One region of the Caballeronia sp. LZ019 genome, then DNA from elsewhere that is predicted to be linked to it. Evidence: predicted binding sites of a transcription regulator. Region 1 holds the regulator's gene; each other region holds the start of a gene.

Region 1 (6,015 bases):
GCGGGCTGCCCACTTGCTCGACGCGTCCATGATTCATCACCACGATGCGATCCGCCACTTCGAGCGCCTCTTCCTGATCGTGCGTGACGAAGAGCGTCGAGATATGCAGGTCGTCGTGCAGGCGGCGCAGCCAGCTACGGAGTTCCTTGCGGACCTTGGCGTCGAGCGCGCCGAACGGCTCGTCGAGCAGCAGCACTTTCGGTTCGACGGCAAGCGCGCGCGCCAGCGCGATACGCTGCCGCTGACCGCCCGACAGCTCCGACGGAAAGCGCTGCGCGAGCCAGTCCAGTTGCACGAGCTTGAGCAATTCATGCACTTTCTCGCGGATGGCCGCTTCGGTCGGGCGCTCGCGGCGCGGCTTCACGCGCAAACCGAACGCGACGTTCTCGAACACCGTCATGTGCCTGAACAGCGCGTAATGCTGAAACACGAAGCCCACTTGCCGATCGCGTGCGCCGACATGCGCGACGTCTTCGCCGTTCAGCATGACCTGGCCCGCATCGGCGTGTTCGAGGCCGGCGATCACGCGCAGCAGCGTGGTCTTGCCGCATCCCGACGGCCCGAGCAGCGCGACCAGTTCGCCCGCCGGAAAGTCGAGCGTGACGTTGTCGAGCGCGGTGAAGTCGCCGAAGCGCTTTTGCAGATTACGAACGATGATGCTCATGATGATCCTCAGTTCTGTGCGCCTTGTTTCGCATCGTCGAGCGACTGCGACATGCGCCGCTCCGCGATCAGCTTCAGCCCGAGCGTGACGAGCGCGAGCAGGGCCAGCAGCGACGCCACCGCGAACGCGGCCGAGAAGTTGTATTCGTTGTAGAGAATTTCGACATGCAGCGGCATCGTGTCGGTCTGTCCGCGGATATGACCCGAGACCACCGACACCGCGCCGAACTCGCCCATCGCGCGGGCGTTGCAGAGAATCACGCCGTAGAGCAGGCCCCACTTCACGTTCGGCAGCGTCACGCGCCGGAAGATCTGCCAGCCGGATGCCCCCAGCACGTGCGCGGCTTCCTCTTCGTCGTTGCCTTGCGCCTGCATCAGCGGAATCAGCTCGCGTGCGACGAACGGAAACGTGACGAAGATCGTCGCGAGCACGATGCCCGGCACCGCGAAGATGATCTGCACGTCATGCGATGCGAGCCACGGCCCGAACCAGCCCTGCGCGCCGAACATCAGCACGTAGATGAGGCCGGAGATGACCGGCGAGACCGAGAACGGCAAATCGATGAGCGTCGTCAGGAGCGCCTTGCCGCGAAACTCGAACTTCGCGATCGCCCAGGACGCCGCGAGACCGAACACGAGATTCAGCGGCACGGCGATCGCGGCGGTCATCAGCGTGAGCTTGATCGCGGACCACGCGTCCGGGTCCTTCAACGAATCGAAGTAATAGTCGATGCCCTTCGCGAATGCCTGCGCGAACACCGCAACGAGCGGCACGACGAGAAAGAGCGCGAGAAAAAGAAGCGCGATCGCGGTAAGCAGCCAGCGTATCGCGCGCGGCTCCGTCACCGGATTGAGCGCAGGAACTTCGCGCTGGTCAGCGGTGTTCATCGCGATCGCCTTGCTGTCGGGCGTGCTCATGCGCGGCCTCCGTCGACATGCAGCGTCGGGACCGGCGGTGCGACCGTCCTGCTCGTGCGCCGTTGCAGAAACCATTGCAGCGTATTGATGAACAGCAGCATCAGGAACGATACGCACAGCATCACCACCGCAAGCGCCGTTGCACCGGCATAGTCGTACTGCTCGAGCTTCGTGATGATGAGTAGCGACGTGATTTCCGACTTCATCGGCACGTTGCCGGCGATGAAAATCACCGACCCGTATTCGCCGAGCGCGCGCGCAAACGCGAGCGCGAAGCCCGTCAGCAGCGCGGGGAAAAGCGATGGCAGCACGACGCGGCGAAACGTCAGCCAGCGGGTCGCGCCGAGGCACGCAGCGGCCTCTTCCTGCTCGCGCTCGAATTCCTCGAGCACCGGCTGCACCGTGCGCACGACGAACGGCAAGCCGATGAACGTCAGCGCCACCAGCACGCCGAGCGGCGTGAACGCCACCTTGATGCCGAGCGGCGCGAGCAATTGCCCGATCCAGCCGTTGCCCGCATAGACCGCGGCGAGCGAAATGCCCGCGACGGAAGTCGGCAGCGCGAACGGGAGATCGACGATGGCGTCAACGATACGCTTGAACGGAAACGTATAGCGCACCAGCACCCACGCGACGAGAAAGCCGAACACCGCGTTGATGAGCGCCCCGCCGAGCGCGGCGAAGAACGTCAGCCGGTACGACGCCAGCACGCGCGGCGAGCTGACCGCGCGCACGAACTGCGCCCAGTCGAGCGTCGCCGTCTTGGCGAAAGTAGCCGCAAGCGGTATGAGCACGATGAGGCTCAGATACGCGAGCGTGATGCCGAGCGTCAAGCCGAAGCCCGGTAGCGCGCTCGGCTTGCGCAGGTTGAAAGTGGTCATGCTCGAATTGTCCTGTCCAGTGCGCCGGGGCGGGCGCTTGTTGCTGCACGTGCGACGAGCGGCGTCATGGCGCGCCGCTTGGTCATTTGCCGATCCGGCTCGATGCTCCATCATCGAGCCGCCCTGCTCCGTGTCGTTACTGCCTTGCCGTTACTGCCGTGCCATTATTGCGGCTGATAGATCGAGTCGAACACGCCGCCATCCGCGAAGTGCGTCTTCTGCGCCTTCGTCCAGCCGCCGAAGGTATCGTCGATGGTGTAGAGCTTCAGCTTCGGAAACTGCTTCGTCAGATCGGCCGGAACCGTGTTCGAACGCGGGCGATAGAAGTTGCGCGCCGCAATCTGCTGTCCTTCGTCGCTGTACAGATACTTCAGATACGCCTCGGCGAGCTTGCGCGTGCCGTGCTTGTCGAACGACCTTGTCGACCACCGCGACCGGCGGCTCCGCCAGGATGCTCACCGACGGCACGACGATCTCGAACTTGTCCGGCCCGAACTCCTTGAGCGACAAGAACGCCTCGTTCTCCCACGCGATCAGCACGTCGCCCTGCCCGCGCTGCACGAAGCTCGTCGTCGCGCCGCGCGCGCCGGAATCGAGCACGCCCGCGTTCTTGTAGAGCTTCGAGACGAAGTCCTTCGCGGTCTGCTCGTTGCCGCCGGGCTTGTGCTGCGCATACGCCCACGCCGCGAGATAGTTCCAGCGCGCGCCGCCCGAGGTCTTCGGGTTCGGCGTAACGATGGATACGCCCGGCTTCGTCAGGTCGTCCCAGTCCTTGATGTGCTTCGGATTGCCCTTGCGCACGAGGAACACGATCGTCAACGTGTACGGCGACGCGTTATCCGGTAGGCGCTTCTGCCAGTCGCCGCTGACGAGCCCCTTGCCGGCGAGCGCGTCGATGTCATAGGCGAGCGCGAGCGTTACGACGTCGGCCTGCAGTCCGTCGAGGACCGCGCGGGCCTGGCCGCCCGAACCGCCGTGCGACTGCTTGAAAGTGACCGTTTCGCCGGTGTCGGCCTTCCATTTCTTCGCGAACGCCTGATTGAAGTCCTGGTACAGCTCGCGCGTCGGATCGTAGGAGACGTTCAGAAACGATGTCTGTGCGTGCGCCTGAACACCGATGCCAATCGTCGCCGCCGCCAGCGCCAACGCGGTGAGCAGCTTTCTTCCCCTGGTCCCCAATCCCGCTTTCGTGCTTTGCATTCCCCGTTCTCCGTCTTATCCAATTGACGGAATCAGTCTATCGGCGCGACTATATGATTAGAAATAATCGTTTTTCATCTTTTTATACGGAAACGTGCTAACGACCGGCGCTTTGGCGTCTTTCCATCGAAAACGCCCGCTGCGGGGCGCTGCCGGGGCGAAGTTAAAGTAATGCTTGAAAAGTATGAAATACTGTATAAAAATACAGTCATCTGTTCATCCATACAGCGCAGCAGGGGCCAGCCAGTGACTAGAACCTCAAAACTTACCGCTCGCCAGCAGCAGGTCTTCGAACTCCTGCAGCGCGCTATCGAGCGCACCGGTTTCCCGCCCACGCGCGCCGAAATCGCTGCGGAACTCGGCTTCAGTTCGGCCAATTCCGCCGAGGAGCATCTTCGGGCGCTGGCGCGCAAGGGCGTGATCGAATTGGCCGCAGGGTCGTCGCGAGGCATCCGGCTGATCAGCGAAGCCGCACGCTCCGACGAGCTTCCGCATCAGTTCACGCTGCCGCATCCGAGCATCATGCAATTGTCTCTGCCGCTCGTCGGCCGGGTGGCGGCCGGCAGTCCCATCCTCGCGCAGGAGCACATTTCACAGCACTACGCGTGCGATCCGGCGCTCTTTTCCAGCAAGCCGGACTATCTGCTGAAGGTGCGCGGGTTGTCCATGCGCGACGCCGGCATCCTCGATGGCGACCTGCTCGCGGTGCAAAAACGCACCGAAGCCAAAGACGGGCAGATCGTGGTCGCGCGTCTCGGCGACGACGTCACGGTCAAGCGCTGGAAGCGTCGTTCGGACGGCGTCGAACTGATCGCCGAGAACCCGGACTACGAGAACATTTTCGTGCGCTCCGGCAGCGGTGAATTCGCGCTGGAAGGCATCGCGGTCGGTCTGATCCGCTCGGGCGAGTTTTAGCGCGCCCGCTTCCCCCACGCCACGCACGACGCGGCGCGTTTCGAGTACATCAAAGCATGACGGCAGCCGTTCGCGGCTTGGCCGCAGTGCGTCCTATCGCCTGGAGAGTCATCATGGAACGTTTTGCCCGTTTGTTGCCCTTCCGCCAGTTCGGCCGCCTGCGTCATCTGCGTGCGTTGATTCCCTGCGGCGTCGCGGCGCGTCCGCTTGCTGAAGCCACGCCGGATCTGTTCGATGAAATGCCGTTGCTGCCGTCGCGTCAGCCGGCGTTCGCCCGGGTGTCGCTTGCCAAGACGGTCCATGCGGAGCCGGCGCAGCGCGCCCCGGTGCGGGTCTATCGCAGCGAATCGCGCGTCATCATGGTCGGCAAGATCAGCGAGGTGTCGCGCATGCTCGACCGCTGCATCGACGAGGAACGTGCCGGCGGCGCGGGCGGGTTTCTGGCGTGAACGTCGCGGGTTGCGGGATCGTTCTTTCACCGGCACGGTCAATGTGAGTCAGACCGACGCTCGAGAGGCTCGTGCACCGCATGTCGCGAACTACCCGTCTTGTCGCTATTGCACTCGCTGTCGTCCTGTGCGGCGCGGCGCTGGCATTCATGTATGCGTCGCCGTATCTGGCGCTGGATCGCGTCAAGCGCGCGGCTGATGCGCGCGATGCAGAGACTGTCAGCGAGTACGTCGATTTTCCGGCGTTGCGCAGCAGCCTGAAGGAACAGGTCGCGGCGCTGCTGACGCGTCGCATCGACATCAGAAGAGCGGCAATCCGCTCGCGATTCTCGGGGCGATGATCGGCGCGGCGCTCGTCGGGCCGCTGGTCGACTCCTATGCGACACCCGATGGCGTCGCCGCGATACTCAACGGCATTCCGCCGCGCGGCGTTCCTGGCGAACGGCCGCCCGCATCGCCACGAAGCGGCGCCAGCGTCACGGCGGCGTCCGGTCCGCTGCCGCAACCGCCCGGTCCGCCGCAGCCGCCACAGACGACCGCCGGATACCGCGACATCAATACCTTCGTCGTGACCTATCAGCACGGCGCTGGCGATGCACGGTATTCGGCCATCTTCCGCCGCAGCGGTCTCGTGTCATGGAAGCTCGTCGCCGTCGATCTGAACGGCTGACGAGCGCGACGCCGAACTACGCGCCCTCTTCCGCCTTGACCGGCTTGGCGGCATACGCGGCGGCGTCTTCGGCTTCGGCGGATTCGCCTGCCTGACAGACCGCCACCAGAATGCTGCACGACACGCGATCGAGCAGCGGCGTGTTGCCCGCGCCCATCCACCATCGCGCCAGTCCGCTGCGGCAGCGATGCCCCACCACGACGAGATCGACCTTGAGGTTATCGGCGAGCGCGGCAATTTCGTCGATCGGATGCCCGAACGCGAAGTGCCCCTGCGCCTGCAGTCCGCGCTCACGCAGCCAGTCGACGCCCTCCTGCAG
Region 2 (6,015 bases), on a different contig from region 1:
GGCAACGCACGTCCCGCGGCGCCCAAGCGATGATCGGAGACGTCGATCGGGACCCCATCCAATTGCTGCGCATTAGCAGCGAAAGACGCGTCGCGACGCTGGTGCCGCTGCGCTACGGCCGGATGCTCGCTTCGCCGTTCGCGTTCTATCGCGGCAGCGCGATCGTGCAGGCGCACGATCTGGCCGGCACGCCCGATAGCGGTATCCCGATCCAGATCTGCGGAGATTGTCACCTCGCGAACTTTGGCGGCTTTGCGACGCCCGAGCGCACGCTTATCTTCGATCTCAACGATTTCGACGAGACCGCGCGCGGACCGTGGGAGTGGGATCTTAAGCGCCTGACCGCGAGCTTCACCGTTGCGGGCCGGCATTTAGGCATGGGCGGTCTGGCTGCCGACGAGCTCGCGTATCGCACCGTTGAAAGCTATCAGCGACACATGCGCGAATACGCCGAGATGGGCGTGCTCGATCTATGGTACGAGCGAATCAGCTTCGCGCGACTGTACGATCTTGTTCAGACCGACGCTGCCCGGCGCCGCATCCGGCGAAGTTTCGAACGCGCGTCGCGGCGCACGCACGACACTGTGCTGCCGAAGCTCGCGGACAAGGACGGCGACGGCTGGCGCATCCGCGATGCCCCGCCCGCCGTGTTCCACATCCGCAGCGAGAGCACGCTCATCGATCAGGCGGACGAATGGATGACGCTGTCGGGCGATCGTGCAACGCTTCTGGGATCGCTGATGCAGGATTACACGAGATCGCTGACGCCGGAGCGGGCGGCGCTGCTCTTGCAGTTTCACCTCGAGGACGTCGCGTTCAAGGTGGTGGGCGTTGGAAGCGTGGGCACGCGCTGTGTCGTGCTGCTCTTCACCGACCATCACGGCAGGCCGTTGTTTCTACAACTGAAGGAGGCGTCGACGTCGGTCGTCGCGCGATACCTGCCCCAACACTCCGCGAAAAGCCAACACGAGGGTCAACGAGTCGTTCACGGACAACGCCTGATGCAGGCGGCGAGCGATCCGTTCCTCGGCTTCGCGACCGGTGCGCTCGGACGCACCTTCTACGTGCGCCAACTGCGCGACATGAAGATTTCCGTTCAGATCGAAACATTCGACGACGAAGCGCTCCGCAACTACGCCGCACTCTGCGGCTGGGCGCTCGCCCGGGCGCACGCGAAGGCTAGCGGCCTCGCGCTGGAGATATCGGGCTACATCGGCAGCGGCTCGCGGCTGGTCGACGCGCTCGTGAGCTATGGCCGCGCCTATGCCGACCAGGTCGAGAAAGACTATGAGCGATTTCGCCGCGCCTGCCGTAGCGGCGAGTTGCAGGCGCGCACCGACGCTGACATGGCCGCCGACTTCGCACTCTGATGGCGTCGACTTCTGCGGATGGTCGCGCGACCAGGTCCCACGACGTGTCAGTGGGCAGCGACGGAAAGTTGCGGCCTGCCTTGCCGGGCGGCGCACTCGTAGGCATCCACTACGAACGCAAACACGGCAGGCAACGCGTTGGACGATGCGAGGTCGACGACGTCATCGGTCTCCGGGAAATGAAAGCCGTCCGGGCGCGCGAACAATTCGCGCAACGCGGCTTCGTGGCGTCCGGCGAAACCGAGATCCGCAACGGCTTCGGCTTCGATCGCATGCAGCAGGCGCCAGGTAAGCGGCACACTTTTCTCGATATAACGCCCTGCGATTTGTCTCGTGATGCGTTCGAGGTCACGAACCGCGCGCTCGAACTGCTTTCTGCTGAGATGTTCGCCGTTCGACTCCATATTCACCTCCTCTAGCGGTCTCCAGTACTGTATAAATATACAGTACTCGCATCGATGAAAATAGCGTCGCGCTGTTCCGTTGCGCTGTATGTGCGATTCCGCCTACGTGCGATTCAGACATGCGCCGCTATGAGCTTGCGCTCGGGAAGCGCATCGTAGAGCCGTGCTTACGCGGCATCCCGCGTTGAACTCGCGGGCGTCACAACGAAGCATGCGCGCACTCTGAGCGCGAAACCAAAGGAGAGCCAGAATGAACAAGGACCAGATTGAAGGCGTTGGCAAGCAGGTGAAGGGGAAGGTCAACGAAGTGGTCGGTAACGCAACCGATGACCCGGCGCAGGAAGCCAAGGGCGACATGCAGCAAGCAGCCGGGAAGATTCAGAAGGGCGCGGGAGATGTCCGCGAAGACGTGAAGGACACTCTGAAGAAGCCGTAACACATACTGGCGGCGATGGCCGCTGGACTTTGAGCGGGACGCCGGGTCGGCGTCCCGTTTTTACTTGACGGCGGGCCGCTGCCCAACTTGATGCGCATAAAGTTCCGCTCGCACTGACGCCCGCAGCACGCCGGCTCATCCGTGAATCACCACCAGCAGTGCCTTCGCTTCCGATCTTCCTGCATTTCGAATGGAATGGCCATCGTCGGCAGCGTACCGGGCTGTCTCGCCCGCCTTCAGACGTCGCGTCGTGCCTGCCGCTTCTACCTGTATCGTTCCGTTGAGCACGGTCATGTGCTCCCGCGTCCCCGGCTCGTGCGCGTTCGATCGGAGCGCCGCCCCCGGCTGCAGCGTGAGTTCGTACCACTCGAACTTGCCTGCCAGTTCGATCGGCCCCCACACCCGCAGCTGATATCCACCGTTGTCACCGCTTAGCGTCGGTATCTCGTGCGGGCCGGCCACGCGAATCGCTTCGAGCGGCCGTTGCTGCGCGAACAATTGATCGAGGCTGATTCCGAGCGCGTTCGTCAGCCTCCATGCGACGGCTATCGTCGGATTCGCCTTGTCGCGCTCGATCTCCGACAACATCGACTTGGAAACCCCTGCTGCACGGGATAAGTCATCGAGCGTCAACTTTCTCTCGTTGCGCAACCGTTGAATCTGTTCCCCGACGCGCGGCGGCGACGATGCGGACGGTGCCGGTTCCCCGGCTGCCTGCGTGGAGCGAGCGCTTGCCATGACTTCTTCGATCCTTTACAGTGTTCGGCATATCGGAAGGTTGTTCGAAATATCGAACTCGTCCGATGCGATGCATGGACTATAACAGGGCTATGGGCCACGCGCCGAGCGCCCGCATTCACAGGATGCTGCTGATGAACGACCGATATTTGACCCATCTGCGCCAAACCATCGATGAAATTCGCGCGGCCGGTTTCTACAAGACCGAACGAGTCATCGCCAGTCCGCAGTCGTCGGATATTCGGCTCGACAGCGGGGCGGAAGTACTCAACTTCTGCGCGAACAACTATTTAGGCCTCGCCGACGACCCGCGTTTGATCGCCGCCGCGAAAGCGGGTCTCGATGCAGACGGCTTCGGCATGGCGTCGGTGCGTTTCATCTGCGGGACGCAGACCGTGCATAAGCAGTTGGAGCGTGCGATCGCGGAGTTCCTTCAGACCGATGACGCCATCCTCTATTCAAGCTGCTTCGACGCGAACGGTGGCCTGTTCGAAACGCTGTTGACCGATGAAGACGCGATCATCAGCGACGAACTGAACCATGCGAGCATCATCGACGGCGTGCGTCTGTCGAAGGCGCGACGACTGCGCTACAAGAACAACGACCTCGCCGACCTGGAAGCGCGTCTGAAAGAAGCCGATGAAGCCGGCGCGCGCTTCAAGCTGATCGCGACCGATGGCGTGTTTTCAATGGACGGCATTATCGCGGACCTCGCCGGCATCTGCGATCTTGCGGATCGCTACGACGCGCTGGTGATGGTCGACGACTCCCACGCCGTCGGTTTCATTGGCGAGCACGGACGGGGCACGCCGGAGCGTTGCGGCGTGCTGGACCGCGTTGACATCATTACCGGGACGCTTGGGAAAGCGCTCGGCGGTGCATCGGGAGGATATGTCGCCGCTCGCAAAGAGGTCGTCGAGTTGCTGCGGCAACGAAGCCGGCCGTATCTTTTTTCGAATACGCTTGCGCCGAGCATCGCTTCGGCTTCCTTGAAAGTGCTTGAGTTGCTTGCGAGCAACGAAGGCGCCGACTTGCGCGAGCGCGTCCGGCAAAACGGCGCACATTTCCGCCAAGCCATGACCGCGCTCGGCTTCGACCTCGTGCCCGGTGAACATCCGATCATTCCCGTCATGCTCGGCGATGCGCAACTCGCATCCCGAATGGCGGAAGCATTGCTCGGGGAAGGTGTGTACGTGATCGGCTTCTGTTACCCAGTCGTGCCGAAAGGCCGCGCACGCATTCGAACGCAAATGAGCGCGGCGCACACGCCGGAGCAGATCGATCGGGCGGTAGACGCGTTTGCCCGAGTGGGGCGGCGGCTGGGCGTCATCCGCTGAGCCTTTATGCGCATAAACTCGGCCGAGCATCGTGCGGCCACAGCACCCAAAGCAATCCACAGGACCAACGCATGAAAGCCCTTGCTAAACTCGAACGCGCTCCCGGTCTCACATTGACAGACGTCGAGCGTCCCGAGGTCGGTCACAACGATGTCCTCATCCGCATCCGGAAGACCGCCATCTGCGGCACCGACATTCATATCTGGAAGTGGGACGACTGGGCTCAAAAGACGATTCCCGTGCCGATGCATGTCGGGCATGAGTACGTTGGGGAGATCGTCGAGATCGGACAGGAAGTGCGCGGGTTCGCTGTCGGCGACCGCGTTTCCGGTGAAGGGCACATCACGTGCGGCTTCTGCCGCAATTGCCGCGCGGGCCGGCGGCATCTTTGCCGCAACACGGTCGGAGTCGGCGTGAATCGCGAAGGCGCTTTCGCCGAATACCTCGCAATCCCCGCCTTCAACGCGTTCAAGATTCCGCCCGATATCTCCGATGACCTCGCCGCAATCTTCGATCCCTTCGGCAATGCAACGCACACGGCGCTTTCATTCAATCTCGTCGGTGAGGACGTGCTCATTACCGGAGCGGGTCCGATCGGCGTGATGGCGGCGGCTATCGCGCGGCACGTGGGCGCGCGCAACGTTGTCATCACCGATGTCAACGATTATCGGCTGGACCTTGCTCACAAGATGGGCGCGACGCGCGCCGTCAACGTGACGCGCGAGGATCTGCGCGACGTCATGCATGAACTCGGCATGACCGAGGGCTTCGACGTCGGCCTCGAAATGTCGGGCGTTCCGAGCGCCTTCACTTCAATGCTGGAGTCGATGAATCATGGCGGCAAGGTTGCTTTACTGGGCATTCCGCCCGCGCAGACTGCCATCGACTGGAATCAGGTCATATTCAAGGGGCTCGAAATCAAAGGCATTTACGGCCGCGAAATGTTTGAGACCTGGTACAAAATGGTCGCCATGTTGCAGAGCGGTCTGGACCTGTCGCCGATCCTGACGCACACGTTCCCGGTCGATGACTATCAGCGCGCGTTCGAGACAATGCTCTCCGGTAACAGCGGCAAGGTCGTTCTCGACTGGACGGGCGCTTGACCATCCCTTTAGCATGATGCTCGGCGGTATCCCGCGCCAACAACGCTGATGCGCAGAGCATCTGACTGGCTCTCAAGTAGCGTCGTCAACGGCGAGCGCCCGCGCTAACAGTAGCGCTCCAACAGACGTGCAAAGCCGAGCTCAGCCTTCGGGATCGCCTTAATCACCCGTCTTCTCGAACTCCGCCTGAATCGCGACGTGAACATCGTCGCCGACGGCCGGATACCACGTCGCCAGACCGAACTGCGCGCGGCTGAAATGCCCATCGGCCGAAAAGCCCAACGTTTCCTGCTTGATGAGCGGGTTCACCGCGTGGCCGTTGAAGATCACATTCAACGTGACGGGATGCGTCGTGCCGCGAATCGTCAGATTGCCGGTGAGCGCCCCGCGATCGTTCCCGGTGCGCACGAACTCTGTGCTGACAAAATCGATGTCCGGATACCGGGCCACGTCGAACATATCCTGCCCTTTCAGCATCCGGTCCAGTAGAGGCACGTTCGTATTGACGCTTGCTGCATCGATCGTCGCGCGTACGGTGCTGTCTTCCATGCCGCGAGCGTTCCATTGGAGTTGCGCCGTCGCCCTGTCGAAGCGAATGACAAAGCGCGAATAATGCAAATGGTTGAC
Region 3 (6,015 bases), on a different contig from region 1:
CGACGCCATCGCGGAGTGGGCACTGCCCTATCTGCATGCACGACCCCTTGCGCTCGTGCGCGCGCCGGACGGCATTGCCGGCGAGCTGTTCTTTCAGAAGCACTCCGAGCGCGCCCGCATCCCTGGCATGGAAGGGTTGCCCGTCAGTCTGTATCCGGGACACAAGCCGCTGCTGGTGGCGAATACCGCGGACGCGCTGGTCGGACTCGCGCAGATGAGCGTCGTCGAGATTCACTCATGGAATGGCGCGGCACCTGATCTGGAGCATCCGGATCGCGTCATCTTCGATCTGGATCCCGACCCAGCCTTGCCGTGGTCGGCCATGTTGGAAGCGGCAGCGCTCGTGAAGGTGGTGCTGGATGAGCTGGGATTGCGCTCGTTCGCGAAGACCAGTGGCGGCAAGGGCTTTCACATTGTCGTGCCGCTCAACCGGCGACAAGGTTGGGAGGAGGTCAAGCTGTTCTCGCAGGCGGTCGCCCAGCACATGACGCGCGTGGTGCCGCAGCGCTTTTCAGCAGTCCTCGGTCCGAAGAACCGCGTGGGCAAGATCTTCATCGACTACCTGCGCAACGGTCGGAGCGCGAGTACGGTGGCCGCGTTTTCCGTGCGCGCGCGCCCCGGCATGGCGGTGTCGATGCCGGTCTCGTGGGATGAGTTGAATGACGTGAGAAGCGGCGACCAATGGACGATGGCGCAAGCCGTCCACCGACAACGCACGCTCACCACTGATCCGTGGGAAGGCTACTGGCGCACGCGGCAAGGGATCACGGCCGCGATGCGCCGGGCGGTCGGCGTGAAGCGCTAAGGATGTCGCAATCTCACGCTCGCGAATCGAACGCTAGCCCCGCGCTTCGGTGCCCTTAAGCTCGCCATGCTTATGCGAGTGCGTCGCGCCGTATTTGAGCTCATAGTGCGCGCCCTTGCCACTGCGCGTGGGCGGGAAGTGCTCACCCTCGACACACGTCACTTCGAAGGTGTCTTTGCCATCCTCGTGAACCACGGAATAGATACCGGACACCTTGACGATTTCACCGGGCTTATACGAGTTGTCACCTGCCATCGTCGCATCTCCTGAGAAAAGAACAACGACAGACGAGCAAGGAGCGTTCCGAGCGTTTTCGGCCAAACGTCGCCGGCCAAAGCATCACCGCTGGTCGCCACTACGCCACCAACGCCACCAACGCCACCTTTACGCCGCGAGTCGATGCTTGTAGTAAGGCCGGTCGCGATCTTCCAGAATGGCATCGAGCGCGGCGCGGTCGGACGCCTGCGGATTCAACCAGGCGTCAACGTGCTCTCGCTTGATCGGCACGATGCAGCGGTCGTGACCCGCAGCTTCCACCTCGGCAGGCGGTTCATCCGTGATGGCGGCGAAAGACAACAGATCCGGCTGACCGGGTGCCGTCCACCTGGACCACAGGCACGCGACCATCAGCAACTGGCCGTTGTTGGGACGAAACTCGAGGACGACGTTCTCGCCCGGCGCCTGCGGTCCGCCATGCGTTTCGAATAAGGTATTCTCGCACTTCGCGCGCGTGACGTTCTCATAGAAGACGTTGACGAGCAGCAGGCCGTGCGTATGGCCAAAACACGGCTTCCAGAACTTGTCCAGGCTGTCGCGCCGCGCGTTGTACGTGCCTGGATATTTGATGTCGTAGTTCGCAGGTTTGCCCGCGATGCGGCATTGATTGCGCATCGGCTTGACCACGTACTGCCCGTCCTCGATTACGAGGACCGGCGCGTAGTAGCCGGGAAAGATGCGCGAGTCACGGGGCTCTTGTTCGGTTCGTCCGGAGTCGGCGAGTCGCCGTAACGCCGCATCGATCTTGTCAGTCGCGATGCGCTTGCCTTCGGTCGCTGCTTTCGTCGTCTTCATCTGCAGCGTGCGCTCAGCATCGGCCAGTCGCGTTCGCTGCTTAAAAAGTTCCTGCTCGACCTTGGTCGCCTGTTCCGCGTTGTACCGATCAATCAAAGTCTTGATCTCGCGCTCGTCATCGGTCTGAGGCTCACGGAAGCCGTCTTCCATCGCTTTCGGGATTTTTACCTTGCTGCCCTCGGCGCGCTCCCAGAACAGTCGCGCGAACTCGCGGATGTCCATCTGTGCGCCGAACATCTTCACATAGCGGCGATAGTCGGCCTGGATTTGCGCTGAGTAACACATCCGTCAGATTCCCCATTGTTGTGATGGCGAACGCCAAGGCGCAGGACGTCAGAGCGCCTCTTTGCACAGCGCCAGCATCTTCTTGATGACGGTGCACGAATAGTTGAGTTGCATGTCACCCGTGAAGAGCGCCTGGATGTTCGACTGCCGCACCGCGATGCCGGCGCCTTTCAGGTCTCGTTTGGCGATCTTGAGCGCCAGTTGGCCTAGGCGCACGCGCTCGAGCCAATCCATCCAGAGGTGGTTGCGTCGAAGCCAGAGGCGGCAGCTTTCCACGAGATGGTCGATTCGCCACTCATACGTGAGCGAATGGGAGGCTGCGACGGTCGCGACCAGGAAGCACAGCAGCTCGGCGCGCGCGTCCGACCCATCCGTCACGTCGTTGATATCAGATCCGGCCATACGTCGATTCGTTTCGTCCCTGCTTCGTTTCCTGATGGCGTCGCTCACTTTGATTGCCAACGCTCGGTAGCAAGTGCGGGCGTAGGCGCCGGAATCAACATCACATCGCGTTCCTCGGACGCGGCTTTGGGTGGCGCCAAGTCCTAGTTACCGATCCGCCCCTGCCAGCGCTGGTCCTACTTTCACAGGGCAGTGCCCAGCAGGATAGTCGCCCGACCGACCGATAGCGACAAAAAGGGCGCAATACCAGTTGCGAGTTTCGAGGTAAAGTACTGTACATATATACAGTACTTATGCACAATGGCGGCCCTGCCCAAACATGTCGAGTCCATTCATCCGAACCTGTGGCTCGGATCGCAGCTCGCGCGCGCCTACGGGAAGACCGTTGACACCGGCTATGCGGCGTTGTCGGCGGAGTTGCCCGGCGGCGGCTGGCCGCTGGGTGCACTCGTGGAGTTGCTGGTTCAGCAGCCGGGCGTCGGTGAAATGCGTCTGCTGCGTCCGGCGCTCACACGCGTCGCCCACGACGCTCACCGCCCCGTCGTGCTGCTGCAGGCGCCCCATGTGCCGAATGCGCTGGCGTTCTCGTACCTCGGCGTGCCGCTGGAGAAACTGATGTGGCTGCGCGCATCGAAGACGGCGGACGCCTTGTGGTGCGCGGAGCGCGTGCTGCAGGCCGGCAGTTGCGGTGCGCTGCTGTTCTGGCAACAGCACGTCCGCTCCGAGGCTTTGCGACGCTTACATCTGGCCGCTCAGGCGACCGAGACGTTGCTGATTCTGGTGCGGCCGTTGGCCAGCGCCCAAGATGCGTCGCCGGCGAGCCTACGGCTTGGCGTGAGACCGGCAGAGGGCGGAATTGCAGTTGACATGATTAAACGACGCGGCCCCAACCGAACTGAGCCCTTGACCGTCACCTTACAACCGTCGCCGATCTTGCTGAGTCCCTATGGCCGTATTCGTCGCCATTCACTTGCCCCGGCTGTCGCTGGAGGTGTTCAGACCGAGGTGGTCGCCTCCGTCTGAGCACGGGTGCGTGGTGCTCGAGCGCGACAAAGTCATTGTGCTCGATGCGGTGGCGAAAGACGCAGGCGTGCGAGTGGGGACGAAGCGCGGTGGGGTCACGACGCTCGCGTCGGAGGCGCTGATGTTCGATCGCAGCCCGGAGCGCGAACACGGAATGCAGCGCGAGGTGGCCATCGCGCTGCTGCGTTTCTCGCCGCAGGTGGCAGTTTGCGAAGAGGAAACCATCGTCGTTGACGTCACCGCGAGCTTACGGCTCTTCGGCGGCGTTCTGCACGTGTGCAGGCAAATCAAGGACATCGTCAAGACCATCGGCGTCACCGCGCGCATGAGCGCGGCGCCCACCGGCCGGGGCGCGTGGCTGCTCGCCAAGGCCGGCCGCCGGCGGGTGCTCAAGATGCGTTCGCTTGAACGTCACTTGGGCGCCTTGCCGTTCATGGTGGTGCCGGAGCTGCGGCCGTTCGCCGACTGGTTCAGTGGACTGGGCTGCCGCGTCCTGGGTGATATCCAACGCCTGCCTCGTGCAGGTTTGAAAAAGAGGTGTGGCGTGGACTTACTCGATTCCCTGGACCGGGCCTATGGCCTGGCGCCTGAACTGCACGAATGGCTCGAACTGCCGCCGACCTTCAGCGCACGCGTCGAGCTGCCTGATCGCGTCGAGCATGCCGAAGCCATTCTCTTTTCCGCGCGGCGACTCGTCGTGCAGCTCTGCGGATGGCTCACCGCCCAGCAACTGGCGCTCACGCATGCCACGATCACGCTCGAGCATGAACGCGGACGGCAGGCTATCGAGCCGACGCTGATCGAGATCGCGCTCGCCGAACCGACCTGGCATGAGGAGCACCTGGTGCGTCTCCTGAAAGAGCGACTCGGGCGCACCGAGCTCGAAGCCGCGGTGATCGCCGTGCGGCTGACGGCCTCGGACGTGCGCGCGGCTGAACCGCCCAGCGATTCGCTGTTCCCCGAACCCGGTGGATCCGCGCAAGACCATAACCAGCTGCTGGAGTTACTGGCTGCGCGCCTCGGCCCCGAAAATGTGCTGCGGCCCGCGCCCGCGCCCGATCATCGCCCCGAACACGCCAATCAGTGGGTGCCCGTACAAGGCAGCCCAAGGACGCACGCCGCGACCCTCGCGCCCTCCACCCTCGCCGCGCCTGATGATCTGCCGCGGCCCACCTGGCTGCTGCATGTGCCGTTGCGGTTGATGGTCAAGAACCATCGTCCGTTCTACGGCTCGCCGCTCAAGCTCGTTTCGACCGGCGAACGCATCGAGGCCGGATGGCATGACGGCGCACTGGTGACGCGCGATTACTTCGTCGCGGAAGCGGACGACAAGAGCTGCTACTGGATCTACCGCGAACGCCCGAGCGTCAAAACCGAGGAGACGCGCTGGTTTCTTCACGGCCTGTTCGGCTAAGCGGATAAGCAGGTGGCATTGTGGAGTTTCCCTCATCGGCTCTGCCCGACTACGCCGAGCTTTTCGCGTTTTCCAATTTTTCGTTCCTGCACGGCGCGTCGCACGGCGAAGAGCTGGTGCTGCGCGCGTCGCAACTCGGTTATGCGGGACTGGCCATCACCGACGAGTGTTCGGTCGCGGGCGTCGTGCGCGCGCACGTTCAGGCCAAAGAAGAAAAGCTGCCGCTCGTCATCGGCTCGTACTTTCGTCTGGTTCATGCGAATCACAGTGTGGACGAAGCCGACAAGCGCACTGCTTTTGGCCCCGCATTTGGCCTGATCTTGCTCGCGCAGAACCGCGAAGGTTACGGCAACCTGTGCGAACTCATCACGCTGGCGCGCATGCGGGCGGCCAAGGGTACCTACCTGCTGACACCCGACGATCTCGCGCACCCCGAAGCCGAATACGCGCATTTGAAGGGCGTTCAGAATTGCCTCGCGATCCTGGTGCCGGACTTTCCGGCGAATGAAGAGACGCTGACTGCGCAAGTCGACTGGCTGCGCCAGACCTTCCCGGCGCGTGCGTGGATCGGGCTCACGCTGCATCAGCGGGCGATGGACGACATCCATCGCGGCATCGTCGAACAGGTTGCATTGCGAGCCGGGATACCGGTCGTGGCCACCGGCAACGTCGTGATGCACGTCCGCTCACGAAAGCCCCTGCAGGACACCATGACCGCGATTCGCGTCGGCAAACCCGTGGCCGAATGCGGGTATGAGCTCGCGCCGAATGCCGAGCAGCACTTGCGCTCGCGGTTGCGGCTCGCCAACCTGTATCCACCGCATGCGATTGCCGAAACGTTGAGAATTCTCGCGCGCTGCAGCTTCTCGCTCGACGAACTGCGCTACGAGTATCCCGACGAACTGGTCCCCGAAGGCTATACGCACGAAGCCTATCTCCGACAGGAGACGTATATCGGCGCGCACCGGCGCTTCCCTGGCGGCGTTCCACACAACGTACAGCAACAAATCGAGCA
Region 4 (6,015 bases), 2.5 Mb from region 1:
GGCCGATGGTGTCGGCGTCGAATCCGTCCGGCCAGCGCTGCTTCGCGCCCTCGATCACCTTTTTGCGCAAATAGCTGGCGGGCGTCTCGCCGGTCGGCACGAGTTCCTCGGGATATTCGTACTGAAGCTCGTCGAGCCGGAACGTGCAGCGGGCCGCGACTTTCAGCGTTTCCGCGATCGCCGCCTTCGGATACAGCGCGCCGATACGCAAGCGCGTGCGCAAATGCCGCTCCGCGTTCGCTTCGAGCGCATACCCGCATTCGCCGAGCGGCCGGCCCAGTCGAATGGCGGTCAGCGTGTCCTGCAACGGCTTGCGCGATCGCGCGTGCATCAGCGCGCCGCTTGCCGCGACGAGCGGCAGACCGCTCGCCTCGGAGATGACGCGGCATGAGGCGAGACGCTCGTCGTCGCTGCCGTCCTGCCACAACTCCAGCGCGAGCCACGCTCGCCCCGCCGCGAAACCGGCGAGCCAGTGCGCGCGGTCGAGCGTGTCGGCAAGCGTCGCTGCGCGCTGCGGCACGAGAATCAGCAGGCAGCCGGGCAAATGCTTCAGATGCGCGATGTCGCCGCGCAAATCAGTGATGTCCGTGGCATCGGACGATGCGGCCGGATCGGTGAAGTCTTCCGGCCCCAGCCGATATTGGCCTTTCGGCGAACGCGAACGCGCGAGCGAAATCAGCTCCGACAGATTGCCGTAGCCTTCGCGGTTCGTCGCGAGCGCGATGAGCGTGCAGAACGGCTGGCCATCCGCATCCGTCAGATGCAATTCGCTGCCGATAATGAGCTTCAACGTCGGCTTGTCGGGTAGCGGCTGGCCTGCGAGCCGTGCGGCCTCGATCGCGGCTTTCGCCTTTGCCTCAATGTCCTTGATCGCGCCATGCGCGCGGACGACGCCCGCAAGTGAACACTCGTCGGTGACGGCGAGCGCGGTATAGCCGTGTTCGAGCGCGGCAGCGGCCAGTTCCTGCGGATGCGACGCGCCGCGCAGGAACGAGAAGTTGCTCAGGCAGTGCAGTTCGGCATATCCGGGCAAAAGCGCCGATGCAGACACCGCGCCCGACAAGTCGCTGCCCTCGCCGCTCAGACCGATGATGTCGTTCAGATCGTCCATGGCGGCGTCATCCGAAAAATCCGTGCAGGAACCAGGCGCCGCTCAATCGCTCGCGATAAAGCCAGAACATGCGGCCGCGATCGTCAGAGGCGACGTAATAGTCGCGCTGCACGCCGTTGCCGTCCCACCATCCCGCCTCGATGCGCTCGGTGCGGCTGATCAGCTTCAGCGGACGACGATAGAACGGCCGCTCGTTGCGCAGCTTCAATGGCTGCGGTGTCTCCAGAATCCACGACGGGCGCGGCTGCGAAGGAACAGCCCGGTCGGGAAGTTCTAACTGCTCGCCGAGTTCCATGTCCGGCTCCGCCGTTTCCTGCTCTTCGTCAGGTAGTGCTTCGGCAGGCGCTTCCTTCGGCTTTTCCCCGCGCTTCGGCCTGGCATCGCGCACGATCTGATACGGCTCGACCGTCATTGCCGCCTCCGGCCGATGATCCTCGCGCGCGACCAGTTGCACGACGTTCTCCGCGCCCAGCCGCGCGCTCAGACGTTCGAGCAGTTGCGCCATCGATTCTTTATCGGAGGTGGGCATCGGAAAAAGCGTGTCGGACGGCGGCGCGTGCTCGCTGACCTTGTCGGCAAGCAGCTTCATCTCGATGACCGGCGCGATGAGCGTCGTCTGATTCAGCTTTTCGCGCAGCAGCCAGAGGATGTGGTCGGCATCGCGCGTCGGCACGGCCCAGCCGATCTGCAACGTCGAGGTTTTCGGCGCGTTGCGCGCGGCGAGTTCGTGCTCGAGCAGCAGAGCGAATCCGCTGACGGCGGCGTGATGCGCGCTCAGCCAGCCGGCCAACTGCAGCACGAGCCGGCGCGCTGCGAACAGCAACGCCTCGGCACTATCGACGCGCGCCTGCAATTCGAGCCGCGCCTCGAACGATGCGGGCGCGCAAAACGCCTCGCGAGGATCCGGCGCCTGCCCGTACGCCTGCGCGAGCCACTGCAGAATGCCTTGACCGAACCGGCGCGCCACGCCCTTGCGCGGCAAGTGGCGCAAATCGGCGAGCGTCGAGCAGCCGATCTGTTCGAACACATTGCCATGTGATTCCGCCGACGGAACGAGCGATACCGGCAAGGCGTCGAGCACGCGCACGAGCGTCGTGCCTTTCACGATTCGCACACGACGCGTCACGCGTCGCGTACGCGCGTGCGCGAGCAGCCACGCGCCCCACGGAGTCGGCGCGCAACCCAGGCGTGAAGTAAAGCCGCAGCCCTTCACCGTGGACGTCACCTTCGCCAGCAGCGCGCGCAGCCCGCCGAACAGCCGCGTGCTCCCGCTGACTTCCAGCAGCACCGTATTGGCGTGCGCGAGCACGACCTTCGGCGTAAAGGCGAGCAAGGCCAACGCGACGGCTTCGAGCGCGCGCTGCTCCTCGCTGATATCCACCGCCAGCAGCGTCAGGCGCGGCGCCAGCGCGAACGCGTGCGAGCGCGTGCTGCCGGGCCGCACGCCGAGCCGAAACGCGATGAGATCGGGCAGCAGGATGCGCGCGTGATCGGCAAGCGCGAAGCAAGGCTGGTCGATGGCGTCTGCTGCGTCGTCATTGCCCGTCGGCCTCGCTCCAGGCGAAATCGAACTCGCCGATGCGGATGGCATCGATGGCGGCCTGACTGCTTCGAGCGATAAAAGCGGCAATGTCACCGCTATCCACAACATGTTTGACCTCTCGTGCTTTCCTTTGCTGACTCGCGCGACGCAAATGCTCGGGCAACGCCGGCAACTGCAACGGCAAGCGCAACTGCAAAGGCTTCTCCAGCAGCGGACCGCGCCGCTTGATGATGTCGATTTCCAGCATGACGGCCTGCATCCATTCGCGACGGTTCATCGTCTGTGCGGTGGGCGGGAGGATCGGCTTGCACACCATGCGCAACGGCGCGGCGGAAGATTGCTTTGCGGCATTGAGCGGGCGGAACAAAAACGCCAACGATTGCGACTCCTGGACCGCCACCTGAAGTCGGCGCAACGCTTCAGGACGCGCTTTCGGCAGCCAGATCAGCACTGCGCCGATGCCCTCCTGCTTCAGCGACTGTTCCGCGGCCCACAGCACCTGCTCGTCAGTTGCTCTGACCCAAACCAGCTTGTTCGTCGCGATGTGCATCGCCCGGAAGGCGGCGAAATTAGGCATCCACGGTGGCGCGATGAGTACGACGGAACGACTCTGGATGGTCGTCAGTTCTCGAAGGCAGCGTGCAAGCAGGCGGACTTCCCCAACGCCGCTCTCTTCGATCAGCAATTCCGTCACGGTGCCGGGAAGCCAGCCTGCGCCGGGCAAAACGCGATCAAGTAACCGATAACCGCTCGAGATAACATTCGGATGCGACGAGCTGAACTGCTCGCCTTGCCACAGCTGTTGTTGCAAGCGAGCAGTCAGCTGGAAATCGAGCAATGAAAGTGCGGCACCCATATGTTCCCGCTCGATAAATTGGACGGGCCGCTCATGCCTGATACGTGCGACCTCTAGCTGTACTGTATATTTATACAGTATTTCGAGTGGAATGGTAACCGCTAGGATCGTAGGAGGGAGCTTGCGAGTGCGAGGAAAGGCGGGTTACTGCGCAGATTCTTGCGCCCAAACGCAAAAACCCCACCTTTATGGGGTGGGGTTTTTGTTTAACGCATGAGGAGCCTGACGATTACCTACTTTCACACGGGGATCCGCACTATCATCGGCGTGGAGTCGTTTCACGGTCCTGTTCGGGATGGGAAGGGGTGGGACCGACTCGCTATGGTCATCAGGCATGACTTGTTGTTGTGCGCGTTGGGGACGGCACAACCAATCTGGGAAGAAGTAGATTCGGTAGTGACTGTTGGGCACAGTCGCGTCACTCAACCGGCGTGCCCCCTTCGGGGGTTGCATTGAGTAAGCGCTAAAGCGCTAACTCACTGCGAAACACACTGGTTATAGGATCAAGCCTTACGGGCAATTAGTATCAGTTAGCTCAATGCATTACTGCACTTACACACCTGACCTATCAACGTCCTGGTCTGGAACGACCCTTCAAGGGGCTCGAAGCCCCGGGGATATCTCATCTTAAGGCGAGTTTCCCGCTTAGATGCTTTCAGCGGTTATCTCTTCCGAACATAGCTACCCGGCGATGCCACTGGCGTGACAACCGGTACACCAGAGGTTCGTCCACTCCGGTCCTCTCGTACTAGGAGCAGCCCCCTTCAAATATCCAACGCCCACGGCAGATAGGGACCAAACTGTCTCACGACGTTTTAAACCCAGCTCACGTACCTCTTTAAATGGCGAACAGCCATACCCTTGGGACCGGCTACAGCCCCAGGATGAGATGAGCCGACATCGAGGTGCCAAACACCGCCGTCGATATGAACTCTTGGGCGGTATCAGCCTGTTATCCCCAGAGTACCTTTTATCCGTTGAGCGATGGCCCTTCCATACAGAACCACCGGATCACTATGACCTGCTTTCGCACCTGCTCGACTTGTCGGTCTCGCAGTTAAGCACGCTTATGCCATTGCACTATCAGCACGATTTCCGACCGTACCTAGCGTACCTTCGTACTCCTCCGTTACGCTTTGGGAGGAGACCGCCCCAGTCAAACTGCCTACCATGCACTGTCCCCGATCCGGATCACGGACCAAGGTTAGAACCTCAAACAAACCAGGGTGGTATTTCAAGGACGGCTCCACCGAAACTGGCGTTCCGGTTTCATAGCCTCCCACCTATCCTACACAGATCGGTTCAAAGTCCAATGCAAAGCTACAGTAAAGGTTCATGGGGTCTTTCCGTCTAGCCGCGGGGAGATTGCATCATCACAAACACTTCAACTTCGCTGAGTCTCGGGAGGAGACAGTGTGGCCATCGTTACGCCATTCGTGCAGGTCGGAACTTACCCGACAAGGAATTTCGCTACCTTAGGACCGTTATAGTTACGGCCGCCGTTTACCGGGACTTCAATCAAGAGCTTGCACCCCATCATTTAATCTTCCGGCACCGGGCAGGCGTCACACCCTATACGTCCACTTTCGTGTTTGCAGAGTGCTGTGTTTTTATTAAACAGTCGCAGCCACCAGTTTATTGCAACCTCTTCACCCTTCTGGCGCAGGCCAGTCAAGCTACAGAGGCGTACCTTATCCCGAAGTTACGGTACCAATTTGCCGAGTTCCTTCTCCCGAGTTCTCTCAAGCGCCTTAGAATACTCATCTCGCCCACCTGTGTCGGTTTGCGGTACGGTCATCGTTAGACTGAAGCTTAGAGGCTTTTCTTGGAACCACTTCCAATTGCTTCGCTTCCGAAGAAGCTCGCGCCACACCCTTGAATCCTGTGCCCGGATTTGCCTGAGCACCTTCTCCAATGCAGCGACCGGGACGTCCAACACCCGGACAACCTTCCGCGATCCGTCCCCCCATCGCATCTAACAATGGTGCAGGAATATTGACCTGCTTCCCATCAGCTACGCATTTCTGCCTCGCCTTAGGGGCCGACTCACCCTACGCCGATGAACGTTGCGTAGGAAACCTTGGGCTTACGGCGAGGGGGCTTTTCACCCCCTTTATCGCTACTCATGTCAGCATTCGCACTTCCGATACCTCCAGCATGCCTTTCGACACACCTTCGCAGGCTTACGGAACGCTCTCCTACCACACGTACTTGCGTACGCATCCGCAGCTTCGGTGACTGGCTTGAGCCCCGTTACATCTTCCGCGCAGGACGACTCGATCAGTGAGCTATTACGCTTTCTTTAAAGGGTGGCTGCTTCTAAGCCAACCTCCTGACTGTTTTAGCCTTCCCACTTCGTTTCCCACTTAGCCAATCTTGGGGACCTTAGCTGGCGGTCTGGGTTGTTTCCCTCTTGACACCGGACGTTAGCACCCGATGTCTGTCTCCCGTGATTGCACTCTTCGGTATTCGGAGTTTGCTATGGCGTAGTAATCCGCAATGGAC

Evidence for each region. The regulator LexA, encoded in region 1, represses DNA repair genes until DNA is damaged. The targets are predictions, from matches to a motif close to ACTGTATNNNNATACAGT.
Region 2: a site for LexA is predicted at 1,801-1,818, ahead of P9255_RS03830 (DUF2471 family protein). Genes of this name have one in related genera too.
Region 3: a site for LexA is predicted at 2,835-2,852, ahead of imuA (translesion DNA synthesis-associated protein ImuA). Genes of this name have one in related genera too.
Region 4: a site for LexA is predicted at 3,572-3,589, ahead of imuA (translesion DNA synthesis-associated protein ImuA). Genes of this name have one in related genera too.

What each region holds. Positions count from the first base shown of each region.
Region 1 is NZ_JARTVZ010000005.1:2,579,922-2,585,936, reverse strand. Features, by position in the region: gene P9255_RS25620 (sulfate ABC transporter ATP-binding protein) at 1-664, opposite strand, end outside; gene cysW (sulfate ABC transporter permease subunit CysW) at 673-1,656, opposite strand; gene cysT (sulfate ABC transporter permease subunit CysT) at 1,578-2,462, opposite strand; partial or broken gene P9255_RS25605 (sulfate ABC transporter substrate-binding protein) at 2,627-3,662, opposite strand; gene lexA (transcriptional repressor LexA) at 3,909-4,577, shown strand; gene P9255_RS25595 (hypothetical protein) at 4,691-5,026, shown strand; partial or broken gene P9255_RS25590 (DUF2939 domain-containing protein) at 5,107-5,696, shown strand; gene P9255_RS25585 (universal stress protein) at 5,713-6,015, opposite strand, start outside.
Region 2 is NZ_JARTVZ010000002.1:162,938-168,952, reverse strand. Features, by position in the region: gene P9255_RS03835 (DUF2252 domain-containing protein) at 1-1,370, shown strand, start outside; gene P9255_RS03830 (DUF2471 family protein) at 1,418-1,774, opposite strand; gene P9255_RS03825 (CsbD family protein) at 2,025-2,210, shown strand; gene P9255_RS03820 (XRE family transcriptional regulator) at 2,346-2,948, opposite strand; gene P9255_RS03815 (glycine C-acetyltransferase) at 3,083-4,285, shown strand; gene tdh (L-threonine 3-dehydrogenase) at 4,357-5,388, shown strand; gene P9255_RS03805 (YceI family protein) at 5,548-6,015, opposite strand, start outside.
Region 3 is NZ_JARTVZ010000004.1:13,209-19,223, forward strand. Features, by position in the region: gene ligD (DNA ligase D) at 1-805, shown strand, start outside; gene P9255_RS11905 (hypothetical protein) at 839-1,060, opposite strand; gene P9255_RS11910 (SOS response-associated peptidase family protein) at 1,190-2,161, opposite strand; gene P9255_RS11915 (hypothetical protein) at 2,210-2,563, opposite strand; gene imuA (translesion DNA synthesis-associated protein ImuA) at 2,864-3,586, shown strand; gene P9255_RS11925 (DNA polymerase Y family protein) at 3,510-5,000, shown strand; partial or broken gene P9255_RS11930 (error-prone DNA polymerase) at 5,021-6,015, shown strand, end outside.
Region 4 is NZ_JARTVZ010000005.1:48,640-54,654, forward strand. Features, by position in the region: gene P9255_RS13575 (error-prone DNA polymerase) at 1-1,111, opposite strand, end outside; gene P9255_RS13580 (DNA polymerase Y family protein) at 1,119-2,702, opposite strand; gene imuA (translesion DNA synthesis-associated protein ImuA) at 2,647-3,510, opposite strand; rRNA gene rrf (5S ribosomal RNA) at 3,731-3,843, opposite strand; rRNA gene P9255_RS13595 (23S ribosomal RNA) at 4,010-6,015, opposite strand, start outside.